DNA from 2 places in the Desulfosporomusa polytropa genome. Region 1 is predicted to be linked to the other one. Evidence: a T-box and tRNA genes for the amino acid it is inferred to sense, from the RefSeq annotation. Region 1 holds a T-box; the other holds one or more tRNA genes.

Evidence for each region. A T-box is a leader RNA that pairs with one kind of tRNA and senses whether it is charged. The one in region 1 lies ahead of leuS (leucine--tRNA ligase), so its partner is inferred to be a tRNA-Leu.
Region 2: it has a tRNA-Leu gene. The T-box ahead of leuS (leucine--tRNA ligase) is inferred to sense a tRNA for this amino acid. The anticodon was not compared.

The regions. Positions count from the first base shown of each region.
Region 1 covers NZ_AP042400.1:655,764-663,788, reverse strand. The annotation lists gene ACZ449_RS04745 (bifunctional metallophosphatase/5'-nucleotidase) at 1-380, opposite strand, end outside; gene trxA (thioredoxin) at 489-806, opposite strand; gene leuS (leucine--tRNA ligase) at 846-3,326, opposite strand; T-box leader at 3,376-3,582, opposite strand; gene ACZ449_RS04730 (hypothetical protein) at 3,692-4,096, shown strand; gene ACZ449_RS04725 (aminotransferase class V-fold PLP-dependent enzyme) at 4,178-5,557, opposite strand; gene ACZ449_RS04720 (DEAD/DEAH box helicase) at 5,715-8,025, shown strand, end outside.
Region 2 covers NZ_AP042400.1:2,260,046-2,268,070, forward strand. The annotation lists rRNA gene ACZ449_RS12455 (23S ribosomal RNA) at 1-2,514, opposite strand, end outside; rRNA gene rrf (5S ribosomal RNA) at 2,848-2,964, opposite strand; rRNA gene ACZ449_RS12465 (16S ribosomal RNA) at 3,206-4,858, opposite strand; RNA gene ssrS (6S RNA) at 5,262-5,435, opposite strand; tRNA gene ACZ449_RS12475 (tRNA-Cys) at 5,439-5,513, opposite strand; tRNA gene ACZ449_RS12480 (tRNA-Trp) at 5,586-5,661, opposite strand; tRNA gene ACZ449_RS12485 (tRNA-Val) at 5,743-5,819, opposite strand; tRNA gene ACZ449_RS12490 (tRNA-Pro) at 5,871-5,947, opposite strand; tRNA gene ACZ449_RS12495 (tRNA-Arg) at 5,957-6,033, opposite strand; tRNA gene ACZ449_RS12500 (tRNA-Leu) at 6,039-6,125, opposite strand; tRNA gene ACZ449_RS12505 (tRNA-Leu) at 6,218-6,302, opposite strand; gene ACZ449_RS12510 (hypothetical protein) at 6,356-6,586, opposite strand; gene ACZ449_RS12515 (3D domain-containing protein) at 6,980-7,717, opposite strand.

The DNA of each region.
Region 1 (8,025 bases):
CGTTCTTTTAACACCTGGATACCCCAATCAAACTCATGGTTACCAATCGCCATCGCCGAAAATCCAAGCTCATTCATAGCTTCAACTACTGGTTCTCCGTAGAGCATATTGGATTCAGGCGTTCCTTGAAACATATCACCGGCGCTGACAATAATCGTCCCTGCCGGATTCTTAGCCACCTCTTCTTTCAAAAAAGCGGCTAGTTTTGCCATACCGGGATTCTTGCCCCCCTCAGACAATGCACCATGGAAATCATTTACTGTTAGAATGTTAATCACTACTTTTTCATTTGATTCTTCCGCTGCTGAAATTACCGGTAAGAAACATGCTATACTTATACATATAATAGTAATAAGTACATTTAACTTTCTTGTAAACACCAAAATTCTCTCCTTTCTTCATGTATTTTTATTATGACAAAACTTCCAGATAAATACAAGTTGCTTATGTAAAAATAAAACTCCCGGATGCTATCCGGGAGTTTTATTTTATAGTGCCTTTTCTAACATATCAGCAATATCTTTTTGTGGACGATAACCGGTAATCCGGCCAACTTCACTGCCCGCTTTAAAAATCACCAATGTAGGTATACTCATAACATTGTAATGACTAGCCAAGTCCTGCTGTTCATCAACATTAACCTTAGCTACCACTGCCCGGCCTTCAAAGTTTTTGGCTATAGTCTCCACTTCCGGGGCTACCATCTTACAGGGACCACACCAAGGTGCCCAAAAATCAACTAGAGCAGGTTTATCTGACTTAAGTACCTCTTCATTGAACTCTGTAACGTTTGTAATGGTAAGCATACTTATATTAGCCTCCTCATATTAATTATATTATTATTCCTATTTGATAACAATATTAACCAGCTTCTTGGGCACTGCTATTACTTTGATTACTGTTTTTCCAGCAATAAGTTCCTGAACCCGTTGCTGTTCAAGAGCTGTCTTTTCAAGTTCTTTGGGAGTTAGGCCTACAGGTACAATCACTTTATCGCGAACTTTACCATTAATCTGAAGAACAATCTCGACCTCTTCCACTTCCAAAGCAGCCGCATCAAAGGCAGGCCAGAACTGTTTATGAACACTACCTTCGGCAATAGTCTCTTGCCATAGTTCTTCCGTAATATGTGGTGCAAACGGTGCCAGCATCTTCAGTAGAGCAGATACCACTTCCCGCGCCAAAGCTGTATTCGGTGTTACACCCTGATCTTTGAGCGCATACATGGCGTTAACCAATTCCATAATGGCACTAATGGCTGTATTGAAATTGAAACGCTGACCAATATCTTCGCTAACGCGTTTGATCGTTACATGTAAGATACGACGCAATTCCTTTTCAGGTTTGGTTAATTCTATGGGGTCATCACTTGTTACTTCTGTTTTAATTAGCGGCACATAATGATCGACTATCCGCCACAAACGACCTAAGAAGCGGTATGCGCCTTCTACTCCCTGATCGCTCCATTCCAGATCACGTTCCGGCGGTGCCGCAAATAACATAAACAACCTGGCCGTATCAGCACCATATTTGGCGATAATCTCTTCTGGAGAAACTACATTACCTTTAGATTTAGACATTTTGGCTCCGTCTTTAATGACCATCCCCTGGGTCAACAGGTTTTTAAACGGCTCATTGACGTTAACCAAGCCAGCGTCTTTTAGTACTTTGGTAAAGAACCGCGAATACAAAAGGTGTAAAATAGCGTGCTCTATACCGCCGATATATTGGTCAACAGGCATCCAATAGTTAGCTTTGTCAGGATCAAACGGCTGATCCGCACTATGCGGACTGGTATAACGGAAATAGTACCACGACGAACAAATAAAAGTATCCATCGTGTCGGTTTCGCGCCGCGCTTTGCCGCCACACTTAGGACATGTGCAATTAATAAAATCATCAGCTTTCGCCAGTGGCGATACGGAACCGCTGGCAAAATCAATATTTTCGGGCAGAAGAATCGGAAGTTGTTCTTTAGGCACAGGAACTGTGCCACAATCCGGACAATAAATGATAGGTATAGGCGCACCCCAATAACGCTGGCGGGAAATAAGCCAATCACGCAGTCGATAATTAATACGACGTTTACCAATTCCCTGTGTTTCAAACCACTGGGCAATCTTCACCTTACCGGTTTCATTATCCAAACCGGTAAATTCCCCGGAATTAACCATTGTTCCCTGACCGCCATACGCTCCGGTCATATCCTCAATTGAAATGTCTTCGCCCATCGGTTGAATTACTACTTTTTTAGTTAATCCATACTTACCGGCAAAGTCCCAGTCACGTTGGTCATGAGCAGGCACGCCCATAACTGCACCAGTACCGTATTCTACCAATACATAATTGGCAATCCAAATAGGCACTTGTTCACCAGTAAACGGATGAATGGCATAAGCGCCAGTAAAGATACCTTCTTTTTCTGTCTCATTCGAGGTGCGGGCAATATCACTTTGATTACGAACGCGGGCTATAAAAGCTTTTACAGCCGCTTCTTCCGATTTGCCAGCAATAAGCTTGTCCACCATTGAATGTTCTGGTGCAAGCACAATATAACTAACGCCAAATACAGTGTCATGGCGAGTAGTATATACAGAAATTTTATCATTAAGTTCCGGCACAGCAAAGCTGAACTGTGCACCTTCACTACGGCCAATCCAGTTTTCTTGCATAGTTTTGACCCGATCAGGCCAACCTTTAAGCTCAGACAAATCGGCTAAGAGACGATCCGCATAATCTGTTATTTTAAGAAACCATTGTTCAAGGTCTTTTTTAACAACAACTGAGTCACAACGCCAGCAACGACCATCAACTACCTGCTCGTTAGCCAGCACAGTATTGCAGTCATTACACCAGTTCACCGCTGCTTTCTTTTTGTAAGCCAAGCCACGTTCAAAAAACAGCAAAAACAGCCACTGCGTCCAATGATAATACTCGGGATGGCAGGTAGCTACCTCACGATCCCATTCATAAGATAAGCCTAACTCTTGCTGTTGCCGGCGCATATTAGCAATATTATCCCATGTCCATGACGAAGGATGAATGCCATTCTTGATGGCGGCGTTTTCGGCAGGCATGCCAAAAGCATCCCAGCCCATGGGATGTAACACATTGTAACCCTGCATTACTTTAAATCTGGCAATAACATCACCGATCGAATAATTGCGTACATGGCCCATGTGCAAATTTCCAGACGGATACGGGAACATTTCCAGAACATAGTATTCTGGTCGCTGGCGGTCAATATGTGTGCAGAAAGCATTGTTTTCGCTCCAGATTTTTTGCCATTTGGCCTCAATCTCGCGCGGTGTGTATTTCTCGTTCATCGAGTAATCCCCCTCGGACAAATAGTATTAAAAAAGTCCCGTGGCTAACGCCAGGGACGAGATTCTCGCGGTACCACCCTGTTTGATGAGCAAAGTCACCCACTCTTCGCCTATAACGCAGACTTACGTCGGCTGTTACTAAAATTTCGCAGCCACTCCTCAGCAGCGAGTTCAACTATCACGCAGATTGGCTCGCAACATCCGCCAACTTTCTGAACTGTGCTATAAGCTTACTATTCTGCCTCTTCAGATTTGTATGTTCCATTATATAACAACTAATTATAAAAGTCAACTTATAGCCTAGGTGTTAAAAGCAGTTCTATCTCTAGTTAATAGTCATACAATAGTTCATAAGGAGGTGCGTCATGTATAAGCTTATTATCGGCAATGTAAGAGTAACTGTAGATGATGACAGTATTAAGCGGGAGCAGGCCGCCGCTTATGCCAAGCAGGCTATTTCTGCCGCCAGTCAACAAGGTAAATTGCTTTCCCATGTTGGGCTTAGCGCCGGCCCTGACGGCATAGAGGTTACAACTACCGAGAAGGCCGGCTGCCGTATGATCAGAAAAACCATCAAGCAAAGCATGCTTGATGGTATCTTGGATGCTGCCCAAGAAAAACTGTACCCCAGCGGAACTTTTTCGCAAAAAGATTCGTGGTTTGACAGCGAAACCGGTCAAGAATGGAGAGGCGAAGAAGTAGCAACAGCCCGCGCTGAAGTATTGTCCAAGTTAGAGGAATGGATTAAATCAACCAGCCCTAATAATTAAATGAATGCAGAGTCAGTCAACGAAACCAATACCACCCAGAACCCGTACGCGGAATCTGGGTGGTATTGGTTTTGTCAGGTCTTAGCAGTATGGATAATCCTTTGTCTGGCTGGTATCGCAGCGTCCAGGCGCTATTACATAACCATATTTGCGGGCATAATATTGCCGTTGGCTGGCGATATGTGACAATAGTTTCAAAAAAACATCTATCTCCCGCAAATTATTATATAGGCCAAAACTAATTCGCACCAATCCTGGTATCGTTTTATCATCATGGGTCTGATAATAGTTAATTTCTTCGGTACTTACTTTTAGTAAATTTGCTACATACGGATGAGCACAGAACAAACCATTGCGAACGGCTATACCTGCTTCCTGAGATAATATTTCAGCTATTTGACTATGGTGCAGTCCTTCTAATGTAAAAGATATCAGGCTCACTCGTTCTGGGTTATTATTTCCAGTACAATATAGGGTAATTCCCGGTATCGCTGACAATCCACCGATAGTATACTCAATCAATTCCCGTTCATACTGACAAATATTGTTTATATCTAGTTCATTTAATGTCTCTATTGCTGTAATAAGGGCTAACACACCCATCATATTAGGTGTCCCGGCTTCATACTTGGCTGGTGGATTATCCCATTCAATTGTTTGATGTGAAACCAATCCAACAGCTCCCCCACCCTGATATACAGGAACAGCCTTCTCAAACGTTTCTTTGGGCCCAATGAGGACCCCTGTCCCAAAGGGTGCATACATTTTATGTGCAGAAAAAGCCAAGTAATCAATATGTTTAGGGGAATTATATGGTTTCATATCAACAGGCATATGTGGCACCCACTGGGCACCGTCTACCAGAATCTTAGCTCCGTATTGGTGAGCCAATTGAGCAATCTCATTTATCGGATTAACATAGCCGGTAACATTGGAAGCGCCTGTTACAGTTACAAGTTTCACCCGGTTTTCATATGCCTTAAGCTTTGATTCCAAGTCTTGTAGCGACAACCTGCCCGACTTAGTTAGTGTTATATAATCAATAATGAACTTATCCCGCCAAGGCATATCATTGGCAAGGTGTTCCATGTCTGTTGACAAAACAACCTGCTGCTCACTCTGATTGGTAAGCGCATATGCTAACATATTAATTGATTCTGTGGTATTCTTGGTAAAAATTACAGCGTCACGTTTATCTGCTTTAACAAATTTTCGTACCACGTCCCGGCCATGCTCATAAACTTCAGAAGTAAGAATGGACTTATAGCCTTTTCCACGATGGACAGAAGCATACCAGGGTGAAAATCGGGCTATTTCATTCAATACAGAGCAAAACGGCGGCGTAGTAGCCGCATTATCAAAATTAATGGCTGTAACATATTTGCCATTTGCTAATAGTATCTTTGTTTCTGTTCCGGTCACTAACTTCCGGAAATAATCATCCATTTTACGATAGCTCATGTTTCAACCCCGCCCTAAATTATTCTAGCTTAGCGATACGCCGTCCCTATAATGTATGCTGAAGAATAATATAATGGGAATACTAATGCAGGATTTTTACCTACCACAGGATAATTAATACTAATTGGACTACTGATAGAACCGGAAGGGAAGCCACATGTTAACAGACGAAATAATTAAAGCTGAAGCAGATTCTGACGCCTCTTATATGAGAGGCAGTCATTATTATCACAACAATTGTGTTGATAACTTACATTTGTCGCGCCAAGATAATACCTTTGAGGCTCGGGTGCGCGGCCAATATTTCTATATCGTAGCAGTGACTTTTAATGGTCAACAAAAAATAAAAAATTATGTCTGTGATTGCCCTGCTTTTCATAGTCACAAAGGTGCCTGTAAACATGTTGTTGCCGTATTAAAAGCCATTCAGCATGCTTGGCCAGACTATTTTGGTACATTAAAACAAGTGCCGCTAACACGGTCCACGCAGGAAATGCTTAATTTTTTTCAGAATCAGGCTACCGAGATGACTTCTGAAAAAGCAGATGCAACTCATTTGGTGAAGCTTACTCCTACGTATGGATTCTATGTATACAATACTAGAAAAATAAGCTACTTAGAGTTTACCATTGGTTCTGATCGCATGTATGTACTGAAAGATATTCCACAATTACTTGTCGCTTTAGATACAAACCAAGAAATTATTTTTGGCAAAAACTTGACTTTACTACCTCAGAAAGTACAGTTTGATGATTTGTCAGTTATATTACTAAACATGTTACACCAGGCTTATAAAGAAGAAAAGGAGCGCATCTTTTGGAACTATCCAGGCTTTTCAAGTTCTTCATCCCATTCAGCCTTTAGCGACTCACGGCACTTTAAACTTACCAATACAAATCTCTTGCATTTTTTGAAGACTATGGGAACAGCGCCATTTACCGCTGTAATTAACGACCAAAAAATTGCGAACCTCACCATCATTAACAGCAGGCCACCTGTTAATTTGGGCATTAAAGAAATCAATGGTGGCTTAAGTTTAACCATGAATTTGGCAAATGACGTATTTTATGGGCTTGATTCTGATTTTCAATACATCTATCATAACAAAGCGATCTATCATGTGGATGCGGTTTTCGCCCAATATATTAAACGTTTACTCAATTGCTTTAGTGAGAATCGAAAACCCGAATTACACATTCCGTCTGGAGCAGTGTCAGAGTTTGTATCAGCTGCCTTACCTGCGCTTGAAACAATTGCATCTGTTACCATTGATTCAGCTGTACATAAGAAATTCCACAAAAAACAGTTGCAGAAACGAGTATATCTCGATAAATTTGCTGAAGGTATAAGTGCAAAAATTGAATTTTGCTATGGCGATGTGATCATCCAACATAACGCCAGTCCCATTTCAGCACAAAATGCCGTTAAAGATAAATGGCTGCTACGGTCGGCCATTGAAGAAAAAATTTTATTAAACATTTTCCACCAGCACGGTTTTGTCTGGTCAACTGATAAATTTGTTTTAGCCGAGGAAGAAGCCGTCTATTCCTTTTTACAAGAAGCTTTACCTGAACTACAAGATATTGCTGAAATTTTTTATTCCGATGATTTTAACAATATGAAAGTACAACCTCCTGGAAAAATCGCCGCAGGAATAAGACTAAATACAGCTACTGACATGCTGGAGCTTTCCCTTGACTTAGAGGATATATCCTCTAAGGAATTAATTGAGTTATTGTCTGCCTATAAGCTTAAAAAGCGATACCACCGCCTCCCCACAGGCGCATTTATACCGCTTGATTCCCCTGAATTCCAGACGGTTGCCGGACTTATTGAAGAATTAGGTCTCCGTCCTGCCGATATTGAAAAACAAGTCGTTGAACTACCCAAATACCGCGCTTTATACTTAGATAGTTTAGCAAGAGATACCGCTGACTTTGCCTTTGAAAGAAACAGCGCGTTTAAACGCATGGTGCAAGATATTCGCGAACCACAAGATATTGAATATGCTGTTCCCCCAGGCATTCAGGGAAAGCTTCGGGATTATCAGAAAACAGGATTGAAATGGCTTAAGTCATTATCCTATTATGGTTTGGGGGGTATTTTAGCCGATGATATGGGCCTTGGGAAAACCCTGCAAGTAATCACTTTTATTCTTGCAGAAAAAGACCATGCCACGGCGCCATCACTCGTCATTGCACCAACCTCATTGGTATATAACTGGCAAGAAGAAGTATTTAAATTTGCGCCTAGTCTAAAAGCAATCGTTATCTCAGGGCAGCCAACTGAGCGGTTAGAACAGCTCAAAGATATAGACAATGCTGATTTAGTTATAACCTCCTATGCTCTTATCAAGCGGGATATTGAATTCTACGAAAAAAGAACCTTTACGTACTGTTTTCTAGATGAAGCGCAACATATCAAAAATCCTAACACCTTAAACGCTAAATCAGTAAAACAAATCAAAG
Region 2 (8,025 bases), 1.6 Mb from region 1:
GCCAAACCTCCCCGTCGATATGGACTCTTGGGAGAGATTAGCCTGTTATCCCCAGGGTAGCTTTTATCCGTTGAGCGATGGCCCTTCCACTCGGTACCACCGGATCACTAAGCCCGACTTTCGTCCCTGCTCGACTTGTAGGTCTTGCAGTCAAGCTCCCTTCTGCCTTTACACTCTTCGCGCGATTTCCATCCGCGCTGAGGGAACCTTTGGGCGCCTCCGTTACTCTTTCGGAGGCGACCGCCCCAGTCAAACTGCCCGCCTGACACTGTCCTCAGTTTCGTTACTTCTTGAGTTAGAATTCCAGTAAATAAAGGGTGGTATCCCAACATTGACTCCAACAAGACTTGCGTCCTATTCTCTCAGTCTCCCACCTATCCTGTACATCATTTACCAAAACTCAATGTCAGGTTGCAGTAAAGCTCCATGGGGTCTTTCTGTCCAGTCGCGGGTAACCTGCATCTTCACAGGTATTTCAATTTCACCGGGTCCCTCGTTGAGACAGTGCCCAAGTCGTTACACCTTTCGTGCGGGTCGGAACTTACCCGACAAGGAATTTCGCTACCTTAGGACCGTTATAGTTACGGCCGCCGTTTACCGGGGCTTCAATTCACAGCTTCGATTGCTCTAACCGCTCCTCTTAACCTTCCGGCACCGGGCAGGTGTCAGCACCTATACGTCAGCTTTCGCTTTAGCAGGCACCTGTGTTTGTGGTAAACAGTCGCTTGGGCCTCTTTTTTGCAACTCATTTTCGCTTCAACCGTTTCAAGTTTACACGATATATAAGCTCCCCTTTTCCCGAAGTTACGGGGACATTTTGCCGAGTTCCTTAACGAGGGTTCTCCCGCGCACCTTAGGATTCTCTCCCCGCCTACCTGTGTCGGTTTACGGTACGGGCACCTATTATCTCACTAGAAGCTTTTCTTGACAGTGTGGGATCAATCAATTCACCGTTATCGCTAACAGCTACCCATTACTTCTCAGGTTCAAGTTGTGCGGATTTGCCTACACAACACCCTACAAGCTTAGACGCGAATTTCCATCCTCGCGCTCATTTACCCTGCTGTGTCACTCCATCGCTCAAACGACTTTAGGTGGTACTGGATTTTTAACCAGTTGTCCATCGCCTACGCATCTACGCCTCGGCTTAGGTCCCGACTTACTCTGAGCGGACGATCCTTCCTCAGAAAACCTTAGGCTTTCGGTGGACAAGATTCTCACTTGTCTTTTCGCTACTCATACCGGCATTCTCACTTCTTATCAGTCCACATGTCCTTACGGTCATGCTTCGCTCCGATAAGAACGCTCCCCTACCCATGTCGTTAGACATGCCATAGCTTCGGTTCCGTGCTTTAGCCCCGGACATCTTCGGCGCACAATCTCTCGACCAGTGAGCTATTACGCACTCTTTAAATGGTGGCTGCTTCTAAGCCAACATCCTGGTTGTTTCGGAAATTCCACATCCTTTGCCACTTAGCACGGCATTGGGGACCTTAGCTGATGGTCTGGGCTGTTTCCCTTTTGACTACGGATCTTATCACTCGCAGTCTGACTCCCAGGTTAAAGTATATCCATTCGTAGTTTGACAAGGTTCAGTAATCTATAAGACCCCTAGCCCTATCAGTGCTCTACCGTCTATACTCATTACCTGAGGCTAGCCCTAAAGCTATTTCGGGGAGAACCAGCTATCTCCGCGTTCGATTGGCATTTCACCCCTATCCACAACTCATCCCAAAGCTTTTCAACGCTCACGGGTTCGGTCCTCCACGCATTTTTACCTGCGCTTCAACCTGGCCATGGATAGATCACTGCGGTTTCGGGTCTACAATAACTAACTATCGCCCTATTTAGACTCGCTTTCGCTTCGGCTCCATGTTTTCCACTTAACCTCGCTAGTTACTGTAACTCGCCGGTTCATTCTTCAATAGGCACGCCGTTGACCACATAAGGGTCTTCGACTGCTTGTAGACATACGGTTTCAGGTTCTCTTTCACTCCCCTCCCGGGGTGCTTTTCACCTTTCCCTCACGGTACTATGCGCTATCGGTCGCCAAGGAGTATTTTGCCTTGGAGGGTGGTCCCCCCTGCTTCCCACAGGGTTCCTCGTGTCCCGTGGTACTCTGGATTCTGATCCTCAAGCTCGATCTTTCGCTTACAGGGCTGTTACCTTCTGTGGCCTACCTTTCCAGGTAGTTCGACTAGATCTAGCTTGATTTATATCAGTCCGCAACCCCAAAGAGCAAAGCTCTCTGGTTTGGGCTCTTCCCCGTTCGCTCGCCGCTACTTAGGGAATCTCAATTGATTACTTTTCCTCCGGGTACTTAGATGTTTCAGTTCCCCGGGTGCCCTCCTAACTTACGTTAGGTGACGGTGCATTACCACCGCCGGGTTCCCCCATTCGGAAATCCAGGAGTCAAAGCTTGCTTGCAGCTCTTCCTGGCATATCGGAGCTTACCCCGTCCTTCGTCGGCTCTTGGCGCCTAGGCATCCGCCGTATGCCCTTACTAACTTGACTTATGCTGCAACTGTCTATAAGCCGCCATCTGCTTCGTTGGTCCTCAGACGTTTTGCTTGCGTACGCTAGTACGCGGCGCGGCAACGTCTTCCGGTCCGCCTCGCAGCTGACACCTTCTAGCCAGTTTCGCCTGCCTTACACTTTGCTTTCGCTAATGCAAGGACTTTTTTTAGAATCCTAATTGCGCTTCGTTAAGTTACTTCACATATTTGCATATGAGAGGTAATTTTACTTTGCTTTCTTCTGTGCAGTTTTCAAGGAACAGTGGAACATCTATAGTATCAGAACCACTTGTATTTTTCAACAAGTAAGTTTTGGCAACTTTCGTTCCAAAACCAGCAACTTCCTAATCTCCCAGGCCGTTTCCAACCAAGTACCTTCGGCGTTTGTAGGCTTAACTACTGTGTTCGGTATGGGAACAGGTGGAGCCCTACAGCTATCGTCACTGGATATTTTGTTTTCAGGAATACTTATGTTATCATAGTCACTTGTGTTTTTCAACAAGTAAGTTTTGGTAACTTGCATTCCCTCAAAACTAAACAATGTAAGAGTATTCATCTGCCAAGATGTGTTCGACCTGGAATTGAGCTCGCTTATATGATGTTCTTCGCTTTCGCTCAGAACTAAGCGATTCGCACAGGTTTCCGCGTCGCTTTCGCTCCTAAAAACCTGGCTCTCTGCTTATCCCTAGAAAGGAGGTGATCCAGCCGCACCTTCCGATACGGCTACCTTGTTACGACTTCACCCCAATCATCGGCCCCACCTTAGACGGCTAGCCCCGGTTCGACATTCGACCTTCGACCTTTGACTTTCGATTGGGTTCTTGCAAGACTTTCGTCTTTCCTTTCGATTGTCGTATGTCGAAAATCCAATGTCGAATCGGTTACCCCACCGGCTTCGGGTGTTGTCAACTTTCGTGGTGTGACGGGCGGTGTGTACAAGGCCCGGGAACGTATTCACCGCAGTATGCTGACCTGCGATTACTAGCGATTCCGACTTCACGGAGGCGAGTTGCAGCCTCCGATCCGAACTGAGAGCTTGTTTATGCGTTTTGCTTGACCTCGCGGTCTTGCTTCGCTTTGTTTAAGCCCATTGTAGTACGTGTGTAGCCCAGGACATAAGGGGCATGATGACTTGACGTCATCCCCGCCTTCCTCCGTCTTGTCGACGGCAGTCTCCCTTGAGTTCCCGACATTACTCGCTGGCAACAAAGGATAAGGGTTGCGCTCGTTGCGGGACTTAACCCAACATCTCACGACACGAGCTGACGACAGCCATGCACCACCTGTTTTCGTGTATCCGAAGATAGGAACTAATCTCTTAGTCTTTCACTCAATGTCAAGCCCTGGTAAGGTTCTTCGCGTTGCGTCGAATTAAACCACATACTCCACCGCTTGTGCGGGCCCCCGTCAATTCCTTTGAGTTTCAACCTTGCGGCCGTACTCCCCAGGCGGGGTACTTATTGCGTTAGCTTGCGGCACAGAGGGGGTCGATACCCTCTACACCTAGTACCCATCGTTTACGGCTAGGACTACCGGGGTATCTAATCCCGTTCGCTCCCCTAGCTTTCGCGCCTCAGTGTCAGACACAGTCCAGAAAGTCGCCTTCGCCACTGGTGTTCCTCCCAATATCTACGCATTTCACCGCTACACTGGGAATTCCACTTTCCTCTCCTGCACTCAAGATTCCCAGTTTCCTGCGCCTATACGGGGTTGAGCCCCGCACTTAGACACACGACTTAAGAATCCACCTACACGCCCTTTACGCCCAATAATTCCGGACAACGCTTGCCACCTACGTATTACCGCGGCTGCTGGCACGTAGTTAGCCGTGGCTTCCTCCTTTGGTACCGTCATTAGAATGCATTATTCACACATCCCACGTTCGTCCCAAACGACAGAGCTTTACAATCCGAAGACCTTCTTCACTCACGCGGCGTTGCTCCGTCAGACTTTCGTCCATTGCGGAAGATTCCCCACTGCTGCCTCCCGTAGGAGTCTGGGCCGTGTCTCAGTCCCAGTGTGGCCGTTCATCCTCTCAGACCGGCTACTGATCGTTGCCTTGGTGAGCCATTACCTCACCAACTAGCTAATCAGACGCAGACCCATCTCTAATCGGTAGCTTATAAATAGAGGCCACCTTTCTTATCTTAGTCATGCGACTAAGATACCACATTCGGTATTAGCACCACTTTCGCGGTGTTGTCCCCAATTTAGAGGCAGGTTGTCTACGCGTTACTCACCCGTTCGCCACTAAGCATCCATTGCTGGATACTCCGTTCGACTTGCATGTGTTAGGCACGCCGCCAGCGTTCGTCCTGAGCCAGGATCAAACTCTCCAATAAAGGTATGCCGTCTATGAGCTTATAAACTTAAATACCATTGCTATCTTAATTAAAGTAGACAAACTACATTAATAGACGCACCAGGCACAAGTTCAAAGTCACAGAGTGACTACATTATATGAAGCCATTTGTTGGCTCTATAAATCAATTTAAAAATTGTTTTTGTGTTGTATGTCGCAAGCGACATACAACCGCACATCTGGCATTTATGATGCATTACTTACATTGTTCAGTTTTCAGGGAACGTTGTCGTTTACTCAACGGCGGAATATTATAATAGCATTTTTATTTGTTTATGTCAACACTATTTATTTTTCCAATTACTTCCGCCGCTCATAGCGACTTTTATAGATTATCACGTTACTGTTATTACGTCAAATGTTACTTATTGGTAATTAATTATTAGTTGCCCAAAATGTCGTCTCTTTGTATGTCCAAACCTGCACCTAGCAGGTGGGTATCCTTAAGTTTGTTTTTGTCCTCCACTCAAAGGTGGCTCGACAGCTACATACCATTAAATTCCCTATATAGTAAAGTAGGTTGGACATATCTAAGATAACATGCATTCCAGGCATTTTATTGGAGGCGACACCCAGATTTGAACTAGGGGATCAAGGTCTTGCGGACCTTAGCCTTACCACTTGGCCATATCGCCATCTTTTCGGATTAATTATGTCAACAAATTTTATGTCAGTAAAAAAGACCAGTTAGCTGATCTTTAATTCGTTGGCAGGGGCAGAAGGACTTGAACCCTCAACCAACGGTTTTGGAGACCGCTACTCTACCAATTGAGCTATACCCCTGTGTGTATTACTAGGTTTTTAGCCTAGAACCCGCCGGTTATGATCCGGATGATCTACCAAACTGACCTATAGATTCCTTTTTGGTGGGGTTAAACGGACTCGAACCGCCGGCCTCTTCGATGTCAACGAAGCACTCTAACCAACTGAGCTATAACCCCAATATGGATTTTATATTCTATCAGCCTTAGATTAGCTTGTCAATAATACTTTGGTCGGAGCGGCAGGATTCGAACCTGCGGCCCCCTGGTCCCAAGCCAGGTACTCTACCAAACTGAGCCACGCCCCGATCTTTTTATGGCGTCCGCGAAGGGATTCGAACACCAGACCCACGGCTTAGAAGGCCGGTGCTCTATCCGGCTGAGCTACGCGGACTTATATGGTGCCGGAGGTCGGACTCGAACCGACACGGGGTTGCCCCCGGCAGATTTTGAGTCTGCTACGTCTGCCAATTACGTCACTCCGGCAATGGAAATTTAAAAAGGATGTTCGTCAGAACTAAGCGATTCGCACCAATCAGACTTCGCCTCACGACTCGTCTTCTTGGGCTCTCTGCTTATGGTGCGGGAGACAGGAATTGAACCTGCACGCCTCACGGCGCTAGATCCTAAGTCTAGTGCGTCTGCCAGTTCCGCCACTCCCGCGTCCTTGGATTTATTACTATATCAGATGGCCTCATTAATGTCAACATAGTAGATTATGGACATGCTAACCACTTACCCTCATCACAAAATAGATATACTTCCTTATCGGCAATCCGGCAGGTGTAGCGCATACCTTGCAGACCTGCCTTTAATGATGCCGCTTGGCGAATATCTACTACACGGTCAATCGGGAATTTCCGGCCATCTTCCCATATCAGGGAAAGTGGTCTGATTCTGCCTTCTTTATCGTGTTTGGCTACTACTTCTATGTGTACTTTCCCCACATAACTCACCTACTTAAAATAAGATACCGGATGAATCGTATGGTCATCCTTCGGATTGAAGCCAGTTAACTGACGATCAAGCAGCATGGCGCAGCGTTGGACACTGTAATGTCCAAACCGTTTACGGGTAGTATCAATGGTCTTCTCTAGCGTCTCGGTTTCCGAGACAAAAAAGTGCCTCCTTGCATTAGAACATTTGTTATAGAACAAATGTTCTAATGTGTAAAGAGGATGTTACGGGAATATACGCTTAGAAGATAATATCAATTCGTTAAAAAAATAAATCCCCATAGGGTAAGCCAATCACGGCTCCTTATGGGGGTATTGTCGCTTTTCTATAATATTTCGTTAAAAGTAATCTGTACTGAAAAGTCACCTTTACTTGTCCGTTTATCAAGTTTTTAAAACATATACGGTCACATTACGCTTTCCCCATTCGAACGCTTCATCTTGAGTATCCATTGCTAAATCAATGTGATTGCCATTTATCGCTCCCCCTATGTCATCTGCAATGGCTTTGCCATATCCTGGAACGTAAAGTTTTGTTCCAAGTGGAATTACATCTGGGTCAACCGCGCATAGCCCTCTGCGCAGATAGGTACCCATATATGTATAGTCGGTGCAATCCTGGTCATAGCGGGTATATGCAGTAACAAGCATTGGCAAAGCATATAGGTATTCTGGTACGTCGCTATCTTTTTTCGGCGGATTATATGTTGGCTTACGGGGTAAAGGAGAGGTTTTCGGACGAGTACCTTTAAAATTTTTAAGGGCATTCATTGTTTTTTTTCCAACAATACCATCTTCCACTAATCCGCAATCTCTTTGAAACATCTTAACAGCTTGTTGTGTTTGATACCCAAATACCCCATCAGCTTTACCGCCAAGATATTTGGCTTTAATCAGGTATTTTTGCATATCGACAACTTGACTATTACGCATGCCTAATTTCAGTGCAGTAATACTGGTATTTGACGATTGGGATTGGGTAGAGGAACCGATGTTTTTGTGCCCTCCACCAAAAACATCATTAATGATGTTGAATAAAAAGAACCCCGCATAAGCGGGAGCTGGCTGGGAAGCTGAAACACAGAAGGCAAGTAGCAGTACAGTAGCTGATTTTTTAAACATTTCGGTCTAATTCCTTTCTATTAAAATTGCTGCAAAGTTGAAGCTATAAATAATGGATTCAAAGGTTTAGAAGGATCGTTTTGCCTATGTTATCGCACAAATTACCAAAAGTATTAAGGAAAAAAAGGTCCAAAGACGACTTTTTCATCTAGGTATTTTATGGAATAATACAAAAAGCATATACCACTATTTTGAAGGCTCGGATACTCAATTAGACTTTCTAATAGCTTGGAAATCGTCTCCTGTATCCTTCGGTGTGACGGGCAAGATGGCAGTGACATGTCAAAAAAACCGTGGTAATATGGTAG